Regions from separate parts of the Halomonas sp. 72 genome, predicted to be linked through region 2. Evidence: riboswitches for the same ligand, from Rfam matches in the RefSeq annotation. Region 2 holds a riboswitch; the other holds the start of a gene.
What was found. Region 2 has a riboswitch for thiamine pyrophosphate ahead of thiM (hydroxyethylthiazole kinase). Riboswitches for the same ligand answer to the same signal wherever they lie in the genome.

Region 1 (4,417 bases), on a different contig from region 2:
ACACGCGCCGCATCTTAACCAGCCGGGAGCGGTACATGGTAATTTTGCGCATTAATACATCGTTGCCATTTTCATGTAACTCATCTTCTAAATCGCTTAATTCCGCTTCAAATTCAAGCAGGCTATCGATGTAGTACCCGGCAGAGATATACATCACCTTGAGCGCCACCTGCTCCGGTGATTTCGCTAATAACGTCTTACCCTGCTCCTTAAAGAGCCGCTCAATGCTCATGGCAACGCCTGGATGTAGCGTCACTAGAAAGCACTCACCAATAAAAAAGCAGACCTGCTGAGGAACAAAGTTTAGCTGGGCATCAAAAGATGAAATACCGCGGTAAATAATCAGTGCGTGGTTATCAAACTCTTCTATTTTGGGTGGTACACGCTCCTTATGGGCATCCTGAATAGCCATGGGGTGACACTCAAATTTGCCCAGTAGCCGCTCAGCAGATTCTGCTGATTCCCCCTGCATATCAATCCATATATGACTGCCGGGGGTATTCTGCCATGTGACAAAAAGCTCTTCGTTCCCTTCATGGGTTTCGCCATCAGGGGTAGTCAAAATACTGCGAATCATAACTGTCCTTGGTTCCAGGGGCTTCTTAAATACGCTAATAACACGCTCACCACCGTGGAAGCTAACAACGCACCTAGAAACGGCGCTAGTGTGGGTACACTGTTCGGAAAGCTTGCCGCCATTATCCCTTCGCTTATGCTGGCGTGACTCATCCACCCAGGCAAGATCGCACCCAATAGACCCGCTATGCCGCCACCGATAGCCGCAAGGGGCGTCATGCGCCGCCATAAGCCCAGCAGCACGGGCACCACGGTTGCAGCGCAGACTAAATCAGCGATTAAAAAAAGACGTAAAACAGACACACCCTGAAGTGCGACAACCACGACAGGCACCATAAGCAAAACGGTCATCCAGCGTGTGAGCGCGATAGAAACGCTTGGCTGTTCACTGCGCGACACGATCAGTGAGGCAATACCGCTTTGTAGCGTATCTACGCTGGACGCCACCAATGTAACGGCAAGCACTAGTGCCGTTATAGCTAGCCAGGGTGGCGCGTTATTGAGCAGTGCAAAAAAAGGCATGGGCGGTTCGCCCAGCGGAACACCGTTCATGGCAGCAAGCATACCCAAACCGCCAATCACCATAACGATCATGACCGTGGCGCCCCCTCCTACCCAAGCCCCGCGGGCCAAACTGTGGTCATCACGTGCCGCCCATACCCGCTGCCAGTAGCCCTGGTGAAACAAGTTCGCTGCGGTAACCGCGATGACAAGCGTTAGTGCCACACTAAGCGCATCAGAAGTGGCGATAGAGGGCCATGCCGCACTGCTCGGCATAGCAGGCAAGTGCCAAAGGGTGACACTGGAAACCACCACTAACAGTGCAAGCAGCAACCATGCCTGCCAACGATCAGTGGCCAGGCTTGCGCGCAGCCCACCGCTTACCGTGTAAAGCAACGTAGTGAGCGTTACTCCAATAATCACCCAGCTCGACGGAACATCAGAAAGCAGCGAGGTGATCGCTCCAATAGCGGTTAATTCAGCGGCTAAAAAGCAGGCCATATACACCACGGAAACCAGCGTTACCCAGTGGCGCACTCCGCGCCCATAGCACGCCTCAGCAAACTCAGCGATGCTCCGCCCCTCAGGGAGAGCCCGGCGTATAGACGGACCATAAAAGCCAAGGACGATAAAAGGCAGTGAGGAGCCAAGGGCATAGCCTGCCAAGGCCAATGGGCCAATAAAAGCGCCAATTTCTGGCGGTGCAAACAAAATCCAGGCCCCCATACCAGATGCAACAAAAGAGAGCCCTAGCGTGGTGCTGGTTTGTGAATTACGAGCGGTTACGAAGTCATCCAATGAGCCTTTACGCCCACGGGCTTTAAGGCCTAAAAATGCAAAGCAACAGAGCGCCGCGCCTAGCACGGCTGACGTTAGGTATGGCATGTCGCACTTCCTCCGCCGGTACTAACCGGTTCAGGTTCCAGGGTCTGCGTCATAGCATTCTCAGCCACGTAATGTGGCTCCCCTGGCGACAGTGAATTGAGAGCGTATCCTGATGTAAAGCGAGCTAACCGTCAAAATGAGCAGCTACTCGCGCCGTATCCTAGCCGCTAAATAGCTAACAGGAAAACGGCTTACTTCTGCTATTCATTCGCTACAACGTTGTCTAGACTAACAAAAGCTGCTGTAAACTGAGTCAAAGCATTACAAAATAAAAGTAGCTTACCGCCATTAGTGTTATAAAACATTAGTGTTACAAGCGTCGCACAGGAGAATAAGCGACGCGCTTACAGGAAACCAATATGTCATACACCGAAGCCAAGGAGCATACGCAAGGGCGGCTCAATACTCTGTTTGCTGACCCCTACCGTGCGTTTGAAAACAATACCGATGAGCGCCAGCTTCACGTTCGCGTAATGCTTTATATGCTGCTGGCCCGCCCCATGTCACGAGGAGACATGACGCTACGCGTGATCCATGGCTGGGAGAACGGTAGCTGCGAGCCTGGCGACTTACAGCATGCTGACTACGTTTTAAATACGCTAGATGATGTAAAGCGCGCGGTGAAAGACTTCGACCAGGCCACGAAGCAAAACGCTCCGCTCCCCTCTGAAGACCCTGCCATTTTGGCGATGCCTTTAGCAAATGTGATCGCCGATGCCAAAGCCGAAGGGCAAGAGGTCACCGACGATATACCCAAAACGCCCGAACGCTGGTCTGCGCTTGAAGGCGGCTTGGCACTTTATACGCTTTTTAAAATGTATCACCGGTTGGTGTATGGCGAGGACGATGTCTACCGCTGCTCCCAATGCCAAACGGCCTTAGGCCCGCGTGAAATTCATGAATTTCATCTAGAGGAGAGTGAGTTCGCCCTTTTAGTGCCCCTTGTCGGACAGCCAAAAGAGGCGCCGTCTCTACTCGTATTGCATGAAAGCCAACTTAAGCCGATTGAAAAGCTACTGGAAGAAAGCTTGAGCCTGCTGAATGATTTTTAAGCCTTGAGTACAACAACGTCACTGGCCCCCACAAGAACCAGTGACTGCTTAGTAAGTAAGCGTCAGCTTAATGCAATAGTACTATTGATACCGCTTGAAACGTTTTCAGGCTCAAACCAGCGTGCCGTTACCGTTTTGGTTTGCGTCCAGAAGGCGATCGCCTGTTTTCCATTTGGCCCTAAATCGCCGAGCTTTGAAGCACGTGAGCCAGTGAAGCTGAAATAGGCAACCGGCACCGGGATTGGCACGTTGATACCCACCTGCCCCACGTCTATATCAGTTTCAAAGCGCCGCGCCACCCAGCCAGAATTCGTGAAGATAGACGTGCCGTTGCCGTTAGGATTAGCATTAATAAACGCAATCGCTTCGTCGAGTGTTTCCACGTTGACAACGCAGAGTACCGGCCCAAATATCTCTTCACGGTAAATGGTCATCTCCGCAGTCACATCGGTAAATAACGTCGGTCCCACAAAATTGCCCTTCGGATAACCGTGTACCTGGCAGTTACGCCCATCAATCAATAACGTTGCGCCCTCCTTTTCACCGGTCTCGATAAGACCTAACACACGCTCCTTGGCGGCAGGCGATACCAGCGGCCCTAAATCGGCATCCTGTTGGGTGCCAGGCCCCACTTTCATCTGGCCTGCAGCATCCACAATATCATCAATCCATTGTCGCGCCTCACCGACCAGCACCACGACCGAATTAGCCATACAGCGCTGGCCTGCGGCGCCAAATGCTGAGCCCAGCAGATTGTTGATGGCTTGGCTGCGATTTGCGTCGGGCATAACCACACAGTGGTTCTTCGCCCCCATCATCGCCTGCATACGCTTACCCGCATCTGCCGCCCGCTTGTAAAGCAATGAGCCGACGTGGGTTGAGCCAATAAACGATAGCGCTTTAATCGTTGGGTGATCGACAATCTGGTTGGCAACCTCAGGACCACCGTGCACCACGTTCAACACCCCAGCTGGCACACCGGCTTCATGGGCAAGCTCCACCAAGCGCATGGTCGAGCTGGGATCCTGCTCAGAAGGCTTCAACACAAAGGTGTTGCCTGTCGCGATGGCCAGCGGAAACATGAAACAGGGCAGCATGATCGGGAAGTTAAAGGCCGTAATACCGGCCCCTACGCCTAGCGGCTGATGTAGCGTATAAACATCGACGTCGCTTGCCGCGTTCTCGGCCACCTCTCCTAGCTGGAGCGAGGTAATCGAGCAGGCGTGTTCGACCACCTCCAGACCTCGCCCTACTTCACCTTTGGCATCTGGCAACGTTTTGCCATGCTCTTCGGTGATTAAGGCGGCTAGTTCATCGGTGTTGTCACGAATCAGTGCCTGCAACGCCAGCATAATACGCATGCGCTTTCCAAGCGGTACCTTGCGCCACTCTCTAAACGCATG
Region 2 (4,417 bases):
TTCAAGGGCCATGACAATACGTGATACCCGCGTGCGGGAAAGATCCAATGCTGCAGCGGCCCGCGTGTAGCTGCCAAGCTCGGCAACTTTGACAAAAGCGGCAATATGATCGAGCTGGTTCATGGCCGAGCCAACGCCCGTGCGGCCTGGTAAGGATCAGGCTGGCCACAAATGGCGGAGATAACCGCCAGGCCATTGGCACCGGCTGCAACGACCTGCTGGGCGTGTTCAGCCTTGAGCCCACCAATGGCCACGCTTGGCAAGGTGCAGGCCGCGGCTAATTGAGCCAGGCCTTCAAACCCCAACGGTTTAGCATGGTCCTGCTTGCTTTGGGTGGTAAACACCGGGCCCAGGCCCACGTAGTCGAGCAGGGCCACGGGGGCTGCATGAAGCTGCTCAAGCGTATTAATCGAAAGCCCGATAATTGCCTCTGGCCCCATGGCCGCCCGTGCCTCTTGAACCGCTGTATCGCTTTGGCCGACATGCAGCCCATCGGCGCCGCTTTGCAAGGCAACGTTCAAGCGGTCATTAATCACCAGTGGTACCCCGCTACCCGCCAGGGCGGCTTTCAAGCGCCTGGCCTGTTCAATCATGTCGGTATCGCTTGCGTGTTTATCGCGCAGTTGAACAAAACTGACGCCCCCTTTGACGGCCTCAATAACGGTGCGCTCTAGCCCTGCGGCTTGACAGAGTTGAGCGTCAGTGACCAGATAAAGCGAAAGATCAAAACGCATTATCCTTCCTCCAGCCCGGTAAACTGACGGACGTCTGTAGGCGTTAGCTGATACAAGGCGTCCAACAGGGCTACCTGAAAACTACCCGGGCCTGCCGCCTGTTGTCCAGCGCGGCTACCCGCGATAGCAAAGCTTGTAAGTGCGGCTAACGTGGCGTTCAAGGGAGCTCCGGGGCTGGCCGCTACAAAGGCGGCAACGGTGGCACTTAACGCGCAGCCAAGCGTAGTGACACGCGGCATAAGCGCGTGTCCGCCGCTCAAGCGCCAGTGCTGAGTGCCATCGGTAATAAAATCCTGCACGCCGGTCATCGCGACAATACAGCGCTGCTGCTTGGCGAGGTTAATGGCGGCCTCACGCGCTTCATCCGTAGAGGCCGTGGCATCCACCCCACGGCCCGCGTGGGTCAAGCCGGAAAGCGTCATGACTTCTGAGGTATTGCCACGGATCACGCTGGGCTTAAAAGCCAATAGCGTTTGTGAAAGCGTTTGACGGTAATAAGTGGCGCCCACTGCAACCGGGTCCAATACCCAGGGGGTATTGTGCTCGTTGGCCGTTTTGGCGGCAAGTTGCATACCTTCTGCCCAGTGTGGTGAAGGCGTACCGATATTGATCGAAAGTGCCCCGGCCAAGCGAGTAAACTCAGCGACTTCCTCAGTTGAATGCAGCATGGCAGGGGAAGCGCCGACAGCCAGCAGGCAGTTAGCTGTGCTGTTCATCGCTACAAAATTGGTAATACAGTGCACTAACGGCGTGGTGCGTTGTACAGCGGAAAGCGCGTCGCTCAGCGGGAGTGATGTCATGGCCACCTCACAGCGTAGATCGGGTGTGATGACACCGCGACTTCCTACGCCGGTATTATCCGGTTCAGGTTCTAAGGGTGCATCTCAGCTTGAGAGTCTCAAGCGCCCCTGTCGTCAGGCTACTATCCTTGCCTTGGGCGGTGCTGTAAAGCGCAGACGATGTGTAAGGGGAGGCCGGTAGGGTAAGCGGGGCTGGAATAATGGCTGTTCTGCCCTCATGGTATGTCATCACAACGGCATCATGCGGTGTGAAACGGTTAGCGATAGGCTTGTACACGGTATGGTTTTTGTCAAAGATAACCGCTCAATCAATTCATTTAACAGCATAATTCCCACAAGGAGCCCAAGATGACTTTGCAAGGTGAACAGCATAAAGGCGTTCGTCCGGCCCCTGCGCAAACCCAAGGGTTTCGCTTAAACCATACGATGCTGCGGGCGAAAGACCCCGAGCGTTCATTGGCCTTTTACTCCCAGGTATTTGGCATGCAGGTGCTGCGTCGGCTGGATTTCGAAGAGATGCAGTTTTCGCTCTACTTTCTGGCGAACCTGGAAGCCAACGACCAGGTGCCGGAAGATACCCAGGCGCGTACGGCCTGGACCTTCAGCCAAAAGGGGCTGTTAGAACTTACCCATAACTGGGGCACCGAAGACCAGGACGATTTTGCCTACCACGATGGCAATGCCGAACCGCAGGGCTTTGGACATATCTGCTTTAGCGTGCCGGACTTGGAAGCGGCCCAGGCATGGTTTGATGAGCACGATGTGACGTTCATAAAGCGGGCGGATCAAGGCAAAATGCAGGGCGTCATTTTTGTGAAAGACCCGGACGGCTACTGGATCGAAGTTATCCAGGCCGACCTAATGGCGGCGATGGGCGACTGATATGGCACACTTGCTGTTTCGGCTGCGCTACGTTACCGATGAAGAAGCCATGGAAGTCCGCTCACTACTGGCAGAACATGGTTTTGATACCTATGAAACGCAGGCCGGTTTTTTCCGCTTAGGGGTGGACGCGATCTGGCTGCGTGATGAAACCCAGCGTGAGGCGGCCGAAGCAGCACTGGCGGTGTATCAAGCCGAGCGCTTCACCAAGGCTCGGCAAGCGCACGCCGAGGCCGTGAGCCAAGGCGATGCACCTACCTTATGGCGCCGCTTGGCGGCGCATCCCTTTCAGGTCACCCTGGTAATGGTGGCGGTCGTTATGGTGGCACTGCTTACGCTGCTGCCATTTCTTGGCCTGACTCGTTAATCAAGCCGCAGGTGCCCGCGTTTTAAGTAGAGCTTGACCCCTGCGCTGCCCGCGCTAAGTTGGGGAGCGGCGCCGGGAGGGTAGCGACACCAGCTGCCCGTCGGGTATTCGGTATCGCCGTCGCACAAGGAGCCTTCCAGAACAAACGCTTCCAGGCCACCGCCCAGCGTCGGGTAGGCAATCGTCACGCCCGCCTCCCACCGCTCCAGGCTGGCGCGCTCCTGGTGAAAGGTATGCAGCATTTTATAGGTAATGCCTGGGCGACGGTCCGGCTGCCAAGGTAAACGGTGAGCAGGAACGGCCAGTTGAAGAATGTCATTGGCTGCAAACTGGTGAAGCTTCACCAGGATGAGCGCGCCCTCATCGCCTATGTGCGGGGTGTGGCCCGTACCGATAGGATTGCGCAGATAGGTGCCCGCGGGGTAGCGGCCGTGCTCATCACCGAACACGCCCTCTAGTACAAGGATCTCTTCCCCGCCGTCGTGGGTATGTGCGGTGAACTGGCTGTTGGGCGCGTAGCGTACCAGGCTGGTCGCTCTGGCGACTTCCTCGCCGATGCGATCAAGCATCATGCGTGTGACGCCTGCACTGGGCGAATCGACCCATTGATATTGGTCCGGCGTTACGCAGGCAAAGTGGCTAAAGTCGGCGTTAAGGCGCATGGTATTGGCTCTTTGCAGTGGGGGGATCGCGGTAGTGCAAGTCTCCTTATCCACCACCCAAAATGCAATGCATAAAAGAGCGCTTTAATGACGAGCCTTTAGGAAGGCTCGTGGCATAAAGGCGGTTTTTTTCAGGGCGTCGCCGTAAGTGTCGTCAGAATATGGTGGGCGGCCTCAATGCGTGCCTGGTTGGGATAATTGCGGTTGGCGAGCATCACGATGCCTATTTGCTGGCTGGGTACAAAGGCGACATAAGCGCCAAAGCCATTGGTTGAGCCCGTCTTGTTAAACCACACATCGTCATCTGCCGGTAGCGGTGTCTGAAGCTGCTCGGCCTCGTTCGCCTCCAGCACCATCTCCATTGAATTGCCTGCTTGTAGCTGGTCAAGCGACACAGGGTAGGCATAGCGTTCCCAACCGAGGCCTTGGGTCATATCGCCCATGTTGACGTAGCCCATCCGGGTTGCTTCCAGTGCTTCGCGCAGCGGTTCATCCACCGCTGAGTTGTCCATGTTGGCGTTAATGAACGCCAGCATATCGGCGCTATTCGACTTTACCCCGTAGGCCTCTGCATCCAGTACGCCGGGGTTCACTCGAATCGGCTCATCCTCTTTTGAGTACCCGAAGGCGTAGTTCGCCTGGGCGTCTTCAGGTACCTGCAAGTAGCTGTGTTCAAGGCCGAGTGCTGAAAGCACGTGCGCTTCCATCAACTGGGCGTAAGGTTTTCCAAGCCGCTGGGCGGTCAGGTAACCGAGTAATCCAATGCTCGGATTTGAATAGAGTCGATGGGTGCCTGGCGCATACGTCGGTGCCCACTGGCGGTAGTAGGCGACCATGTCGTCTTCGTTGTTGACGCTATCTGGAAACTGCAACGGCAGCCCGCCCGCCGTGTAGGTGCCCAGTTCCAACAGGCTGATGTTATCAAAGGAGCTCCCTTCAAGGGCTGGCAGGTACTGGCTGGCGGGGTCGGAA

Region 1: linked by a shared signal. The riboswitch ahead of ACT3T6_RS00545 (sodium:solute symporter) and the one ahead of thiM (hydroxyethylthiazole kinase) in region 2 are both predicted to bind thiamine pyrophosphate.

What each region holds. Positions count from the first base shown of each region.
Region 1 is NZ_JBQSYY010000001.1:112,418-116,834, forward strand. It holds gene corA (magnesium/cobalt transporter CorA) at 1-577, opposite strand, end outside; gene ACT3T6_RS00545 (sodium:solute symporter) at 574-1,962, opposite strand; TPP riboswitch at 1,952-2,056, opposite strand; gene ACT3T6_RS00550 (hypothetical protein) at 2,322-3,014, shown strand; gene ACT3T6_RS00555 (CoA-acylating methylmalonate-semialdehyde dehydrogenase) at 3,077-4,417, opposite strand, start outside.
Region 2 is NZ_JBQSYY010000003.1:117,108-121,524, forward strand. It holds gene ACT3T6_RS04430 (LysR family transcriptional regulator) at 1-123, opposite strand, end outside; gene thiE (thiamine phosphate synthase) at 120-734, opposite strand; gene thiM (hydroxyethylthiazole kinase) at 734-1,534, opposite strand; TPP riboswitch at 1,559-1,654, opposite strand; gene gloA (lactoylglutathione lyase) at 1,883-2,416, shown strand; gene ACT3T6_RS04450 (DUF6164 family protein) at 2,418-2,783, shown strand; gene ACT3T6_RS04455 (cupin domain-containing protein) at 2,780-3,445, opposite strand; gene ampC (class C beta-lactamase) at 3,577-4,417, opposite strand, start outside.